One region of the Dermabacter vaginalis genome, then DNA from elsewhere that is predicted to be linked to it. Evidence: predicted binding sites of a transcription regulator. Region 1 holds the regulator's gene; the other holds the start of a gene.

Region 1 (5,562 bases):
TCCGCCTCGCCGATGCCGGATTTACTCGCGTCAGCTTTGGGATGCAATCGGCGGTGCCGCGCGTGCTTGCGATCCTCGACCGCACCCACAACCCCGAATCCGTGCCACGGGCCGTCGCGTGGGCCCGGGAAGCGGGCCTTCAAGTGAGTCTCGACATGATTTATGGAACGCCGGGGGAGTCGCTCACGGACGTCGAGACCACGATCGAGGCGATCACCGAGATGCAGCCGGATCACGTGAGTGCCTACTCGCTCATCGTCGAGGGCAACACCAAAATGGCTCGCCAGCTGCGCCGCGGCGAGCTCAGCGAGCCCGATCCAGACTTCATGGCCGATGCCTACGAACTCATCGCCGACCGCACGCGAGCCGCGGGTTTCGAGTGGTACGAGGTCTCGAATTTCGCGCGGGGCGAGGAGTTTCAGTGCCGCCATAATCTCGCCTACTGGCGAGGGCTCGACTGGTGGGGGATTGGCCCCGGCGCGCATCGACACCGCGACGGGTATCGGTCGTGGAACCTCAAGCACCCCTCACGCTATGCCGCCGCCCTCGCCGCCGGGCGTTTGCCCGTCGACGGGTTCGAGAACGTTTCGCCCGAGGATCGCGCGCTCGAGCGCCTCATGCTCGAGATGCGCATCCGCGAGGGTTTTGAGGCGGCGAGCAACCCGCTCACCTCGAGCGATGAGGCACGCGAGGTGCTCGAGCGGCATGTGGCGGCGGGGCGGTTGGATGCGACTGCGTGGGACAACGGGATCGTGAGGCTTTCCGATGCCGGCCGGCTCGTCGCCGATGCCATTACGCGCGATGTTTTGCCTTGAGAGCGCCTTTGGAGCGGCGAAGACTCGAGTGATCCCTACGGTTCATGTTGATCACTTTCGTTGTCCGTTTTCTTATGTCGGGCGACGAATTGTTGAAGAACGGTAAAAATTAGAAAGCCGAGAAGCAGGATCGCCACGATCATCACGACAACAACGAAAATGACCATAAACCACGGGGACCTAAAAATCATGAGATTCCTACGCTTTCGAAAGTCACCGATAACCCGACCTTGCACCTACCTGAACCTATCACGTGGCTTGGATCACGTTTAGTGCAGATGAGGGCCCGGACAGTCGGACGGGCAGTCGTGGCGTCCGTCAGGGCAGTGCATGATGTCTCGGTTGCGGCTTACGGCTGGACCTTGAATGAATACAGAGCACCGCATGGTTTTTGGCAGAAGCGGGGACTCGGCCGCTTAGTCGACGCTTCCGATGGCTCTTAAGCGCGGGCGAGGTAAGCGTCGGATTTGGCCTCGTGCCAAACCCCCACAACCCCTATGCAATTCAGGGAGTGGCGGTGACGAAGTCGATCAGTTCCTCGATACGCCCGCTAAGGGTCGGCTCGACATCCGCGTACGAGCGCACCCGCCCGAGAATCTTCTGCCACCCTTCGGCGATATCCGCCTGCGACTCGGCAGGGAGCCCGAGCGCTCTGAGCGAGCCGACCTTGATGTCTGTTCCCTTGGGGATGTGGGGCCACTTCTCGAGCCCTACGCGAGCGGGTTTGACGGCCTGCCACACGTCCACGTACGGGTGGCCGAGGATCAGCACATGCTCCCGCATGCCCTTCTCCCGCATCACGGATTCGGCGATCCGCGTTTCTTTCGAACCGGGAACGAGATGATCAACGAGGATCCCGAGCCTGCGGCCTGGGCCCGGCCGGAAAGCCCGAACGCGCTCGAGAAGATTATCGGCGCCATCGAGCATTTCGACAGCAACGCCCTCGATACGCAGGTCATGCCCCCACACCTTCTCCACGAGTTCCGCATCGTGCTTGCCTTCCACCCAAATCCGCGAGCCCCGCGCCACGCGGGCACGCACCCCTTCAACGTAGGTTGAGCCCGAGGCGCTGCGTTTAGGGGCCGACGTTTGCCGAGCAGCCGTCGGACCGCCCTTCGTAGGGGGAACGAGGCGGACGGGTTTCCCATCGATCAAAAACCCCGGGCCGAGGCGGAAGGTGCGCAGCCGGTGGTGGCGATCCTCGAGCTCGGCGATGTGGATGCCGCCAGACTTTTCCACGCGCGTAACGGCGCCAACCCAGCCGGTTTGGACATCCTCGACGACGAGCCCGCGCTCGGCGGGGACATCCCTGCTCGCGGGGCGTTTCGGGTGAAAGGCATCCCCGGTACCGGAAAGGACGTCGTGGCCGTAGCGATCGATATTCACGGCGGTTTACGCTACCAGGGGCGTGTTCGCTCACAGGGGATCGCCACACCGTGCGAGGGGCGCGCACTCCGCGTAGTATTGGCACTCGAAGCCCGTGACTGCTAATGCGCGAAAGGATGAGATACATGGATGAGCGCAAGCTCAGCATCCTCGGCGCAATCGTGGAAGATTACGTGGCGACCCGCGAACCCGTGGGCTCGAAGTCACTGCTGGAACGTCACGAGCTAGGCGTGAGCGCCGCGACCGTGCGCAACGACATGTCGGTGCTCGAAGAAGAGGGACTCATCATGCAGCCCCACACCTCGGCGGGGCGCATCCCCACCGATAAGGGCTACCGCGTGTTCGTCGATTACGTCGCGCAGGTCAAGCCCCTTTCAGCGCCCGAGCGTCGCGCAATCCACACGTTCTTCGACGGTGCCCACGACCTCGATGATCTGCTGTCCCGCACGGTGCGTCTGCTCTCGCGCCTCACGAATCAAGTCGCCGTTGTGCAGTACCCCGCGTTGCGCCAGGCTCACGTGCGTCACGTTGAACTCGTGAAGACTTCCGAAACCCTCTTGCTCGTTGTGCTCATCACCGATGCGGGCCGGGTGGATCAGCAAACAATTTCTCTTCAGCACTCGCAGGATGCCGCGTTCTATGAACGCCTGCGCGAGCGCATCAATCGCGTGTGCGCATCGAGGCCCGTGACCTCAGTGGGCGGGGACCTCAATGCACTTCTCGAGGAGGAATCCGCATCAACACGCGCTGCCGCCACCGAAGTGCTCGAGGCGCTCGGCGAACTGCTTGCCTCGCGTCGCGAGGATCGTATGATCGTCGGCGGCGTCTCGAACCTCGCGCGCGGTGAACAGTTCTCGCGCGAAGTTGGCCCCATGCTCGACCTCCTCGAGGAGCAACTCGTGCTTTTGCGACTTCTTGGCGAGATGCATTCGAACTTCGGCGAGGTCGACGTGCTGATCGGCGAGGAGCTCAGTAGCGTTTCCGGTGATGCTCTTCAGCGCGCAGCCCTCGTGGGGAGCGCCTATACCGAAGCGGCTGGTGGCGCTTCGCCGTCTTCACGCATTGCGATCCTCGGCCCTTCGAGCATGGATTACGTGACCTCCATATCTTCCGTGCGCGCCGTCGCCCGGTATATTTCCCGTTTCATCGGTTAAGAACTGCACCCAACTCTCAAGGAACCACACTTCGTGAACGACGATTTTTACGAGATCCTCGGCGTCTCCAAAGACGCCAGCGCGGACGAGATCAAGAAGGCCTACCGCAAGAAGGCCCGCAAACTTCACCCCGACGTGAACCCCGATCCTTCTGCGGCCGATCAAATGAAGAAGGTCTCGCAAGCCTACGAGACGCTCTCCAATCCTGAAAAACGTCGCATGTATGACATGGGCGGGCAGAGCCCGTTCGGCGGCGGTGGTTTCGGTGGCTTCGGTGGGGGAGCGACGTTCGACTTCTCCGACCTGTTTGAGGCGTTCGCGGGCGCGAGTAGCATGGGCGGGCGCGGGCGCGGCCCCATTCCCCGTGAGCGGCGCGGCAACGACATTCTGCGACGCATGACGCTCGAACTCGACGACGTTGTGTTCGGCTCCGAAAAAGAGCTCACGTTCCCGACGGCTGTCACCTGTTCACGCTGCCACGGCAATTGCTGTGAACCGGGAACCGGAACGAAGAAATGCACCGTGTGTAGCGGAAGCGGGCACGTGCAGCGCACCGTGAACTCCCTGCTTGGGCAAATGGTGCAGCTCGCGCCGTGCTCGGCGTGCCAGGGTCACGGCACGACCATCGAGAATCCTTGCGCCGAATGCCAGGGCCACGGCCGTGTGCAAGAAGAGCGCACGATTACCCTGCGCGTTCCCGCGGGCATCGACACGGGACGCCGCATTCAGCTTCGCGGCGAGGGTGAGGCCGGCGAGGCCGGCGGCCCCGCGGGTGATCTGTTCGTCGAAGTGCGTGTCAAGGAGCACGAAATCTTCCACCGTGAGGGCAACGACCTGCTTGCGCGCCTCACGATTTCGATGGTGGCCGCGGCCCTCGGCACGAAGGCCACGCTCACGACCTTTGACGGTGAGCGGGAGGTCGAAATCAAGCCGGGCACCCAGCCGGGCGATGTGATTCGCATGCGGAACCTCGGTGTGACCTCGCTTCGCGGCGATTCGCGTGGCGACATCCTCATCGAAGTAGGCGTCGAGATCCCGAAGAAGCTTTCCGGTTCTGAGCGGGACCTCCTCACACAGTTTGGCGAGATGCGTGGCGAACCGGATCTGCGCGAAGGTGCGAAGAACGCCCAGCACAGCGACGGCGGAGTATTCGCCAAGATCCGCGAAAAGTTCCGCGACCTGTGAGCCTGAAGAACTTCCTTCTCCTCGAAGGCACGCTCGAAGGAGCGAGCACCGGGGCAGCGTTCTCGATCGGTGGGGATGAGGGCCACCACGGGGCGCGCGTCATGCGCTTGCGCTCGGGTGAGCGCATCCTCGTGACCGACGCGAGCGCGCACCAGGCTGAGGCCTCGATCGTGAGCGTGTCGAAATCGAGCTTTGACATCGAGCTCAGCGAAACGCCGCGGCACGAAGAGGCACCAGCGACTCTGCTCGTCCTCGTCCAAGCACTCGCGAAGGGTGGTCGGGACGAATCGGCGATCGAAATGGCGACCGAACTCGGCGTGGACCGAGTGATTCCGTGGCAAGCGGACCGCAGCGTCGTTCAGTGGAAGGGTGTGAAGGAAGAAAAGGGGCGCGAGAAATGGCGCTCGCGCATTATCGCCGCGGTCAAGCAATCGCGCCGCGCACGCATCCCTGCCCTGGAGACCGCTGTGACGAGTGCGGAACTTGTGCCCCTCATCGAGAGTGCGGTTTCTCGTGGGGCCATGGTCCTTGCTCTCCACGAGAGTGCGACCGAAAGGCTCGGTGGAGTGACTCGCGAGCTCGCGATGCGCGCCGCGAACGCGGGAGAAATGCCTGGGGAAGTGTGGGTCCTCGTCGGTCCCGAAGGGGGCATAAGCGACGAGGAGATTCGCCGATTTTCCGCCGCCGGCGCGGCCCCAGTTCTACTCGGGAACGAGATTCTTCGGGCGTCAAGCGCGGGACCAGCGGCTCTTGCCGCACTCTGCTCGGTGATCGGTCGATGGCAGTAGCTCGTTCACAATGACACCCGTGGCCCCAGGTGCACGCTCGAAGGCGTCGGACCCCACACGTGGGCACACCGCTTGCCCACTAGACTGGTGGGGCCAACGCTCTCATGCACCCGAGGAGGAGCCGATGACCACCACCGATCCGAACTGTATCTTCTGCAAGATCGTTGCTGGCGAGATCCCGTCGACCAAGGTCTACGAGGACGCCAACGTCGTGTGCTTCAAGGACCTCGAGCC
Region 2 (5,562 bases), 780 kb from region 1:
TCGCCCACGGGGAGCTGCTTGACCTTCGACGCCACAACGCCACCCTCAAGGCCAGCGTTCGCGGCGATCTGCTTGAGCGGAGCCTCGATCGCGACCTGCACGATCGACGCGCCCGTCGCCTCGTCACCCTCGAGCGAGAGCGAGGCGAACGCATCCTTGCCAGCCTGGATCAGAGCCACGCCACCACCGGCGACGATGCCCTCTTCGACGGCAGCCTTCGCGTTGCGCACAGCATCCTCGATGCGGTGCTTGCGCTCGTTGAGCTCAACCTCGGTTGCGGCACCCGCCTTGATGACGGCTACGCCGCCAGCGAGCTTCGCGAGGCGCTCCTGGAGCTTCTCGCGGTCGTAATCCGAATCCGAAACCTCGATCTCGCTGCGGATCTGCTTGACGCGGCCGGCGATCTGCTCGCCGTCGCCAGCGCCCTCAACGATCGTCGTCTCGTCCTTCGTCACGACGACCTTGCGGGCACGGCCGAGCACGTTGAGGTCGGCGGTCTCGAGCGAGAGGCCCACCTCTTCCGAGATCACGGTGCCGCCGGTGAGGATCGCCATGTCCTGGAGCATGGCCTTGCGGCGATCGCCGAAGCCGGGGGCCTTCACGGCAACCGACTTGAACACGCCACGCAGCTTGTTGACGACGAGCGCGGGAAGCGCCTCACCGTCGACGTCCTCGGCGATGATCACGAGCGGCTTGTTCGCCTGGATGACCTTGTCGAGAAGCGGCAGCAGATCCTTGAGCTGCGACACCTTCGACGAGGTGAGCAGGATGTACGGGTCCTCAAGAACAGCTTCCTGGCGCTCAGGATCGGTCACAAAGTAGGGCGAGATGAAGCCCTTGTCGAAACGCATGCCCTCGGTGAGCTCGAGCTCGAGGCCAGTCGTGTTCGACTCCTCAACCGTGATAACGCCTTCCTTGCCGACCTTGTCGAGAGCCTCGGCAATAAGTTCGCCGATTGCCGGGTCAGCGGCGGAGATCGCGGCGGTGTTCGCGATCTGCTCCTTGGACTCGATCTCGACGGCCTGCGCGATGAGCTTCTCGCTCACGGCGGCAACAGCCTTGTCGATGCCGCGCTTGAGGGCGATCGGGTTGGCGCCCGCGGCAACGTTGCGGAGGCCTTCCTTCACGAGGGCCTGCGCGAGAACGGTTGCGGTGGTCGTGCCGTCGCCGGCAACGTCGTCTGTCTTCTTCGCGACCTCTTTGACGAGTTCCGCGCCGATCTTCTCGTACGGATCCTCGAGTTCAATTTCCTTCGCGATCGACACGCCATCGTTGGTGATGGTCGGTGCGCCCCAGGACTTTTCGAGGACGACGTTGCGTCCCTTCGGTCCAAGGGTCACCTTCACGGCGTCAGCGAGCTGGTTCATGCCCCGCTCGAGGCCGCGGCGTGCTTCTTCGTCAAATGCGATGAGCTTTGCCATGAGTGGTAACTCCCAAAGTGTATGAGTGTGCTCCAGCCAGGTGCCCGCGACGGACGAGCCTTGCCCTCCCCTTCACGTCTGGGTTGGTGGGGCTCTCACCTCACTGGAATGCTCGCGGCGGCGCGGGTGGCGGTGGGTCCGACGGTTGCCGGAAGCCCGTTGTCACTCACGCCATGCGAGTGCTAAACCATCATAAGCACTCTGAGGCGAAGAGTGCTAACGCTCGCTGGGAATTTCTCTGGGAGCGTGACGGCGAGCCTCACGTCCACCCTTGTGGCGCGCCCTACAGCGAGCTCTACTGACCCTCGTCGCCGCCCTGACCGGCGTTATCAACCTCGGCAAGGTCGCCCGGCTCATCGATGATGACCACCGTGATGTTCGCCTTGTACTTGTCGGTCTTTTCGGCTTCAACACCCACGTACTTCGCGAGAGCTTCGGCGGTGGCCTGATCCTCGTCGTTCTTGTAGTAGACGCCGGCGCTCTTGGAACGCTTACCCGTATCGGTATCGACCTTGGTCCAGCCCTGCTCTTCGAGGGCCTTCTGCCAGCGCCCGGCCATCCCCTGCTTTCGCTTGCCGTTGAGCACGAGCACGGGAGATTCGCGATCGACTTCGGGGGCTGCTTCCTCGGACGGTTTTTCGGTAGCATCCTCGCCGCCGTTATCACCCCGGTCGCCGCCGTTGTCGCTCGCGACCGGCGCATCCTCGCCGGATGCTGCCGGTGCCGACGTCGACGACTCGACCGGAGCCGGAGAATTTTCGCTCCCCTTACCGAGACCAGAGACGGCCCACAGCACGAGCGCAAGCGCCACAAGTGCCGCGACGATCACGATGATCGTCGAAAGATTCCGCTTGAAGAACGGCTCCTCAGCACGGTGCGCGCCGTGGGCGCCCACCTGATCGGCCTCGCGGTCAAACTGGTCCGGTTCGTACGGGTACGTGCTCTGATCTGCCACGAGAACATGCTATCGGCAGTAGCGCACCGAACGCGCGATTGCGCCCGCGGCGCGCCGCACTCCGGTCCTCACGTCAGGAACGCGTACGCCCCAGCAAGCGTCGGACCACACCGGGTGCATACCGCACCGCTGCAGGATCTCGCATGAGCCGCACGAGCCGCGCGTGATAGCGGGCCGGCGTGAGGCCCGTGAGCCGCAAGATGTCGCGTTCCTTCGCGCCCGCACTGCGGTACACGCGTGCCTCGAGGTCGAGGATCGCGCGATCGGTTTCGCTTAGCTGCGGTTTATCGGCCAGTGGCTCATCGGTCATGGATTCAAGTCTAGGCACGCCCCGTACCCTGGGGGCATGAACGAGACCGCGCCACCTCCCCTGACTGCCGTTATGGCCGCCGACTGGGCCGAAGCCCTCGCGAGCGTCGAACCGAACATCCGCCAGATGGGTGCCTTTTTGCGCGCCGAGCTCGCCGCGGGGCGCCACTACCTCCCTTCCGGCGATCGCATCTTTCGCGCCTTCGAAACGCCGCTTGCCGACGTTCGCGTGCTGATCGTTGGCCAAGACCCCTACCCCACACCGGGCCACCCCATTGGGTTGAGCTTCGCCGTCGAACGCCACGTGCACCCGCTGCCGCGGTCACTTCAAAACATTTATCTCGAGCGCGAGGCTGACCTCGGCATCCCGCCGAGCGAACATGGGGACCTGTCGGCGTGGCAAAGCCAGGGCGTCATGCTCCTCAACAGAGCTCTCACAGTTGCACCGGGGGCTCCCGCCTCGCATCGTGGCAAAGGCTGGGAGCAGATCACGATGCGGGCGATCAACGCGCTCATCGAGCGTGGCGGTCCACTCGTCGCAATTCTGTGGGGGCGCGACGCCCGCTCTCTTTCGCCAATGCTCAATGCGGGTGGCGTGGGCACTATCGAGTCGGCACACCCTTCGCCACTGTCGGCGCGCCGCGGGTTCTTTGGGTCACGGCCGTTCTCGCGCGCGAACGCACTGCTCGCCGACCGTGGCGCCGAGCCTGTGGACTGGAGCACGCCGTAACCATCACTACAGGACTCAAACCCGACCCTCGAGAGTGACATCCCTCACCCTCGCAAGGGTCTAGACTTCTACGAAACCGCACCAGCCATTAAAGTTTTGGCAAAACCCCAGGTTAGAGCTCTTAAATGACTGCACTACGCGTGCCGTACGCCGGGACTTTCGGGGTTGCATTCATGGAATTAAGGCCTATAGTTACGAAGTCGTTACAAACCGGACCCGCCAACACCGCACCCGATTGGAGTCCATGGGCATGAATACTCCCCGCCACCACGACGAAGAACTGCGCGCCGAACTCATCGCAGCAGCGTCGAAGGCACTCGCCAAAGGCGGCCCCACAGCGGTCTCCCTTCGCGACATCTCCGCCGCATGCAATACCTCCACCACCGCCGTCTACTCCCTCTTTGGCGGGAAAAAGCAGCTCCTCAACTCAGTCGTCGTCACCTCCGCTGGCGACCTCGCGAAGCACCTCACCGAAGTTGACCGCGACCAGGATCCGGAAAACTACCTCATCGCCCTCGCAACCGCCCTCCACGACTGGGCTGTGAACAACCCCGAACTGTTCGACGTCATCTTCACCCAAGCCAACCAGGTCCCCGGCCGGGCAGCACAGGCCAATGGGGCCCCGGGTGCGGCAGGCACCACCGAGTCCGACACCACCTCCGGCTCTACTGGGTCCGGTCTTTCGCGTCGCGACAACCACCTGCTCACGGCATTCCGCGACCTCGGCACCAATGTTGACGAATTCGAAGCGATCGCGAAGCATCTTTCTCAGGCCATGACCGAGGGCCGCACGAAGTACGGTGCGAGTGGCGAGATTTCTCCCGAGGATGCCACGACGCTTCTGCGCGCAGTGTGGGCAAGCGCCCACGGTTGGACCCACCTTGAAATCCAGGGTTTCATCGACGCCGCGGGTTTCACCGACTTCGTGCGCGCGATGGTCAAGGCCGCGCTCAAGGCGAGCCGCGAGTAAAGAGGCCCAGCCTCGGCCACGCGCCCACCCCTGCGTCAGCCTCCGCCCCAGCACTTGCTACGCAGCCGAGCCTCAAATACATCAGTGCTCAGCCGTGGACCAACAGTGCTTACCTCTGGGCCACCAGTGCTCAGCTCTGGGCCGCCAAGCTGCAACCTATTCTTAGCCCGCCGCGAGGGTGAATTCCGAATCCGATTCCCACTTTGCGTAAGTGGTGAAAAACAGCCACCACGCGATCAGATCGCGATCTTTTCGGCAGTTTTTCATCACTTTTAACGCTTGCTTCCTCGCGGGCTCATATCACCACGCCCGCACAGGGCGCTTGTGCAACCTTCGCTTGATGTATCCCCTGAGCAACGCCTCATATTTCTGCCAATCGAAAAACACATGAGCATAGGCAAGGCGCACAACCGTATACCCGCGGGCAATGAGAACCGCGTCTCTCTCACGGTCTCGGTGATAGGCCTTTCGGTCGGCTTGATGATGCTGCCATGAGTCCAGCTCGATGACGAGCGATTGGCCCACAAGGATGTCCACCCTACCCACGTCACGAATCCACACCTGCTGCGCGAATTCGAGTTTGAGCTTCCGTAAGCGAAAGGCGAGAGCGGATTCCGAACCCGAATCGGACCGGGAGCCGGGCACTCCAATTATCCGCGCCTTCTTCTTACTCACGTGCGTAAGAATTTCGCGAACTTCGTCCCGAGTGGCAACCCCGAGTTTTAGGGCCGATTCAAGGACGATGAAGGCCTGCTCAGGCGTGCCGCACTTGACAGCCGCTATCAGCGCGTCCTTGGGACTCACAACAAGGCCGCCCCGAACTGGGCGATTCAAACGGCGATGTTTTCCCAAGTCAGATGCGCGTGCACGGCCGGTCTCAAGTCGCCGCCACGTCGTCGTGAGGTGCGGCCTTATATCCATCGGCGGGACCCAGAGCCCATAGAGCTTGAGCGCCGAGAAGCAGGTCACCCAGCAGCCACTTCTAGCGGCAACGCGGACCGACTCGGGCGTTGACTTTCGCATCGGAAGAAATCTTCCGCGTGAAACTTCGAGGAGGTCCCCACGTTCCGCACACTCCTTTATGCGAGCGCGCGTCCACCCCTGCTCGCGAAGCTGCGACGTTGAAAACAGGGGTGCTGGTTGGCGAGGCGTCATGCCTCCACTTTGGTGCGCTAGA

What was found. The regulator HrcA, encoded in region 1, represses chaperone genes, less so after heat shock. The targets are predictions, from matches to a motif close to TTNGCACTCGNNNNNNNCGAGTGCNAA.
Region 2: the regulator HrcA is predicted to act here: its motif matches at 1,581-1,607, upstream of groL (chaperonin GroEL).

Annotation. Positions count from the first base shown of each region.
Region 1 covers NZ_CP012117.1:1,127,004-1,132,565, forward strand. The annotation lists gene hemW (radical SAM family heme chaperone HemW) at 1-815, shown strand, start outside; gene DAD186_RS04820 (DUF3097 domain-containing protein) at 1,320-2,201, opposite strand; gene hrcA (heat-inducible transcriptional repressor HrcA) at 2,327-3,355, shown strand; gene dnaJ (molecular chaperone DnaJ) at 3,389-4,540, shown strand; gene DAD186_RS04835 (16S rRNA (uracil(1498)-N(3))-methyltransferase) at 4,537-5,328, shown strand; gene DAD186_RS04840 (HIT domain-containing protein) at 5,453-5,562, shown strand, end outside.
Region 2 covers NZ_CP012117.1:351,016-356,577, reverse strand. The annotation lists gene groL (chaperonin GroEL) at 1-1,421, opposite strand, end outside; gene DAD186_RS01425 (LytR C-terminal domain-containing protein) at 1,717-2,376, opposite strand; gene DAD186_RS01420 (DUF3263 domain-containing protein) at 2,450-2,686, opposite strand; gene DAD186_RS01415 (uracil-DNA glycosylase) at 2,723-3,415, shown strand; gene DAD186_RS01410 (TetR/AcrR family transcriptional regulator) at 3,666-4,385, shown strand; gene DAD186_RS10930 (endonuclease domain-containing protein) at 4,686-5,060, opposite strand.